One region of the Klebsiella ornithinolytica genome, then DNA from elsewhere that is predicted to be linked to it. Evidence: predicted binding sites of a transcription regulator. Region 1 holds the regulator's gene; the other holds the start of a gene.
What was found. Region 1 encodes LexA, which represses DNA repair genes until DNA is damaged. Its sites were predicted from a motif close to TNCTGTATGTACATACAGNA; they were not measured.
Positions count from the first base shown of each region.

Region 2: the regulator LexA is predicted to act here: its motif matches at 1,013-1,032, upstream of Q1L34_RS09100 (YebG family protein).

Region 1 covers NZ_CP130153.1:5,212,064-5,214,460, forward strand. The annotation lists gene dinF (MATE family efflux transporter DinF) at 1-756, opposite strand, end outside; gene lexA (transcriptional repressor LexA) at 825-1,433, opposite strand; gene Q1L34_RS24675 (diacylglycerol kinase) at 1,654-2,022, opposite strand; gene plsB (glycerol-3-phosphate 1-O-acyltransferase PlsB) at 2,152-2,397, shown strand, end outside.
Region 2 covers NZ_CP130153.1:1,950,888-1,953,284, reverse strand. The annotation lists gene Q1L34_RS09105 (tellurite resistance TerB family protein) at 1-525, opposite strand, end outside; gene Q1L34_RS09100 (YebG family protein) at 623-997, opposite strand; gene purT (formate-dependent phosphoribosylglycinamide formyltransferase) at 1,133-2,311, shown strand; gene Q1L34_RS09090 (bifunctional 4-hydroxy-2-oxoglutarate aldolase/2-dehydro-3-deoxy-phosphogluconate aldolase) at 2,373-2,397, opposite strand, start outside.

The sequences.
Region 1 (2,397 bases):
ACCAAAGCACAACTGAAGCAGCAGAGAGCGCAGCATGATATCGCGATTGAGCGCCAGCAAGCGGCGCACATCTCCGCGCCACGCGCGCTTGAGCAGGGCAAATGACACGCCGCGTAGCGCCAGCACGCGCCTTGCCATCAGCAGCCCGATGATAAAGGTGACATATTCGGCGGTGACCGTCGCCAGCGCGGCCCCCTGCACGTTCAGGTGCAGGCCCATCACCAGCCACAGATCGAGCACAATATTCAGCAGGTTGCCAACGATCAGCAAAATCACCGGCGCCCGGGCGTACTGTACGCCCAACAGCCAACCGAGCAGCACCAGGTTTGCCAGCGATGCCGGCGCACTCAGCCAGCGGATGTCGAGAAAGCGCCGCGCCTGCTCCAGCACCGCGTCATTGCCGCCAACAATATGCAACGCCAGATCGATAAGCGGGGTTCGGAAAATCACAATCAGCAGGCCGGCGCCTGTTGCCAGCCCCAGCGGCTGCACCAGTGCCCGCGCCAGGCGGAGAGGATCTTTGGCGCCAAAGGCCTGCGCCGTCAGTCCGGTGGTGCTCATCCGCAGGAAAAGCAGCAGCATGAAGAGAAAACTGGTGGCCGTCGCGCCGACCGCGACACCGCCGAGGTAAACCGGGCTGTCGAGATGGCCAATCACGGCGGTATCCACCAGTCCCAGCAGCGGAACGGTGATATTGGAGAAAATCATGGGTAGCGCCAGGCGCCACAGGGCCTTATCAGCGGCGTTAAAGAACATGAGAAAGAGCCTGACCGGGAGGAGACAGCGCAGCATCATGCATCAGACGATGCTGCGTGGGGAAGGTGTTACAGCCACTCGCCGTTGCGAATCACGCCAACGGCCAGCCCTTCGATAGTGAAATTTTGTTCGCGTAGATTCACCACGATAGGGGAAAACTCGCTGTTTTCTGGCAGAAGTTCGACGATATTGCCCTGTTTTTTAAGACGCTTAACGGTGACCTCTTCGTCAATACGCGCCACGACAACCTGGCCGTTGCGTACATCCTGAGTTTTATGGACCGCCAGCAGATCGCCATCGAGAATACCGATATCTTTCATTGACATGCCGCTTACCCGCAGCAAAAAGTCGGCGTTCGGCTTGAACATCGCCGGATCGACCTGGAAGTGGCCTTCGATATGCTGCTGAGCCAGCAGCGGCTCACCGGCCGCCACGCGGCCAATCAACGGTAAACCCGGTTCTTCTTCCGTAAGCAGGCGAATCCCCCGGGAGGCGCCGGAGATAATCTCGATCGCGCCCTTACGCGCCAGCGCTTTCAGGTGTTCTTCCGCCGCGTTTGGGGAACGGAACCCCAAGCGCTGAGCAATTTCCGCACGCGTCGGCGGCATGCCCGTCTGGCTGATGTGATCCCGAATGAGATCAAACACCTCTTGCTGCCTGGTCGTTAACGCTTTCATCCCGCCCCCTGGGTGTATATACAGTTATGCTGTGAGTATATACAGCTAACGGTGATTTTGGAATCAAATTTCACACAAAAATCAGGAGATTCTTTCCATTTTGCGTCCCCGATAGCCCATTGCGCCAGGGGTGATTGTCGCCAGCCGGGCAAAACCCATCGGGGGCCGGCCGATCGCCGGGAGGACATCGCCAGGCGGGGGCATCTCACAAAGTGGTCACTCAGTGATAGCGGGCCCACAGCAAGAGGCCCCAGGTGATCAGCGCGATCACAATGGCCAGCAGCACCGCCGCAGAACCCATATCTTTCGCCCGACCGGACAGCTCATGATGTTCCGGGCCAATACGGTCCACCACCGCCTCAATCGCGCTATTAAGAATTTCGACTATCATCACTATCAGGACCGAGCCTATCAGCAGCACACGCGTGATGGCGTCAACGTCCAGCCAGCAGGCGATCGCGACAGCAACAATGGCGGCGATGCCTTCTTGACGAAATGCGGCCTCATTTATCCATGCCGCACGGAACCCTTTCCAGGAATAACCTGCCGCTTTAATGATTCGGGTTAACCCAGTGGTATTATTGGCCATCAAAAGAACCTTTTTATGTAAATGACGTCAATGAGTGTACGCGTTTGCCGCGTGGCAACGGAAATTTTGCGCGCTTTCTGTTATTCTTGCCGCGCATTTGCATGATTAACCAGAGGCTTCACATCGTTTATGTCCGGCTGGCAACGAATTTACTATAAATTACTGAATTTACCATTACGGGTGCTGGTAAAAAGCAAGTCTATTCCCGCAGAACCTGCTCAGGAATTAGGGCTGGATACCTCGCGTCCGATCATGTACGTCCTGCCTTATAATTCCAAGGCGGACCTGCTGACCCTGCGCGCCCAGTGCCTGGAGCACGATTTACCCGATCCGCTTGAACCGCTGGAAATCGATGGCGCGCTGCTGCCGCGCTAC
Region 2 (2,397 bases), 2.3 Mb from region 1:
CTCTTGCTCGCTGTTGAGGCCCTGCGCCAGACACTGCGGATCGAGAGGCTGGGACAGCGCGCGATCGATCAGAACGCGCCCCTGCACGGCAATACCGGCCGCGCGCAGCTGCTCTTCAATGTTTGCCCGCTCGCTGTCATCAATGTGCCCGTCGCTTTTAGCGGCAAACACCAGCGCCAGAATGAGCCGTTCGCTGCGGGCATCAAGCCCGGAGGCTGGCGAGGTTGACGCCCCGGTGGCTTGCCCCGGTGAAGCGACAGATTGCGCAGGAGAATTTTCCCGCATTTTCTGCTGATACTTGTTCCACAGCACGCTTCCCGCCACCGCCCCGCCGCCAACCAGCAGTGCGCTGGTGCCATATTTGGCCAGCAGCTTGCGCGATGATTTACTGGCCACCAGCAGCCCCGCCAGGCCGCCCAGCGCCCCGGGCAGAAGGAAGCTTTTACCATCCGGCCGCTCGCCTGATGAGGAAGACGGTCCCTGCTGGCCCAGCAGGGACTGGAGTTGATTAAGCCAGTTAGCCATGATTTCCCTCGTTGCTTATTAAGCGATGTCATCAGCCTAAACGACGAGATGTCAGGAAATGTTATGAGCAGCTAAAGATGCGCAAATTCGGCCGGACTCAGGCGGCCTTTACCTTGCGCGATTTTGCCGGCGCGGTTGCCGCGGGTTGTTCGCTTGCCCCCTCGGCTACGGCCTCTGAGATTTCAGCCGCGGAGCTCTCATCCTGAGAAGCCTGTCCGGTTGCCCCGTCTTCTGCTTCCGGGCGTTTTCCTGACCTCAGAATGTGGTGCAATGTCTCTTTGCGTTCCGCCAGCCACATTGCCATTTCATCACGCTGGGTTTCATCCAGCGTCAGCGGGCACTCTACCAGCCAGTCGTTGAGGACCTCGGCAAGATCGAGCATTTTGTCGTAAGCATCGGCCTCTTTTTTGCTGGTAAACGACATCTTTTCCTCACCTTCGCGGATCACCACATATTTAATTTCAACCGCCATTGTGCAGCCTCTTTATACTGTATTTTTATACAGTATAGCAAATTTTCACCCAGGACTCAACCAACGGTCATAAAGACAGACGCAAACGTTTTCGTTTATAATGTGGCGCATGTTTTTTTACTGTGGAAAAGAGTCATGACGTTATTAGGCACAGCGCTGCGTCCGGCAGCGACACGGGTGATGTTGTTAGGTTCCGGCGAACTGGGTAAAGAAGTCGCCATTGAGTGCCAACGGCTGGGTATTGAGACCATCGCAGTCGACCGCTACCCCGACGCGCCGGCAATGCAAGTGGCGCACCGTTCGCACGTCATCAACATGCTGCATGGTGAAACGCTGCGCGCGCTGATTGCGGAAGAAAAACCTGACTTTATCGTACCGGAAATTGAAGCTATCGCTACGGATACGCTGGTGGAGCTGGAGCAGGCCGGGCAGAAAGTCGTTCCCACCGCTCGCGCGGCGAAACTGACCATGAATCGCGAAGGTATTCGCCGCCTGGCTGCGGAGGAGCTGCAGCTTCCCACCTCGGCATACCGCTTTGCCGACAGCGAAGCGGCCTTTCGCGAAGCCGTCGCGGAGATTGGCCTTCCCTGCATTGTGAAGCCGGTCATGAGCTCTTCTGGCAAAGGTCAGAGCTTTATTCGTCACGCTGATCAGCTGGCTGAGGCCTGGCGCTATGCGCAACAAGGTGGCCGCGCGGGCGCCGGTCGGGTTATCGTCGAGGGGGTGGTGAATTTCGATTTTGAAATTACCCTGCTTACCGTCAGCGCGGTCGATGGCGTCCATTTCTGCGCCCCGGTCGGCCATCGCCAGGAGGATGGCGATTATCGCGAATCCTGGCAGCCGCAGCAGATGAGCGAGCTGGCGTTGGCCCGCGCCCAGGAAATTGCCAGCAAAGTCGTGCTGGCGCTTGGCGGCTACGGTCTGTTTGGCGTAGAGCTGTTCGTCTGCGGCGATGAGGTGATTTTCAGTGAAGTCTCCCCTCGCCCACACGACACCGGGATGGTGACGCTGATTTCCCAGGACCTCTCGGAATTTGCTCTGCACGTTCGCGCCTTCCTCGGTCTGCCGGTTGGCGCGATTCGCCAGTATGGCCCGGCGGCCTCCGCGGTCATTCTGCCACAGCTCACCAGCCAGAACGTCACCTTTAGCAATATCCAGGGCGCGGTAGGGGCGGGACTGCAGCTGCGCCTGTTCGGTAAGCCGGAGATTGACGGTTCTCGTCGACTGGGCGTCACGCTGGCCGTCGCCGATAGCGTCGAGGAGGCGGTGGCGCGCGCGAAAGCCGCCGCGTCGGCCGTGCTGGTTCAGGGATAAAAAAACCCGGTCGCCTCAGCGCTACCGGGTCTGGATTTCGCTCGTTATCAGGGCGTGAAAATTACTTCGCGCCTTCCACCGCTTCG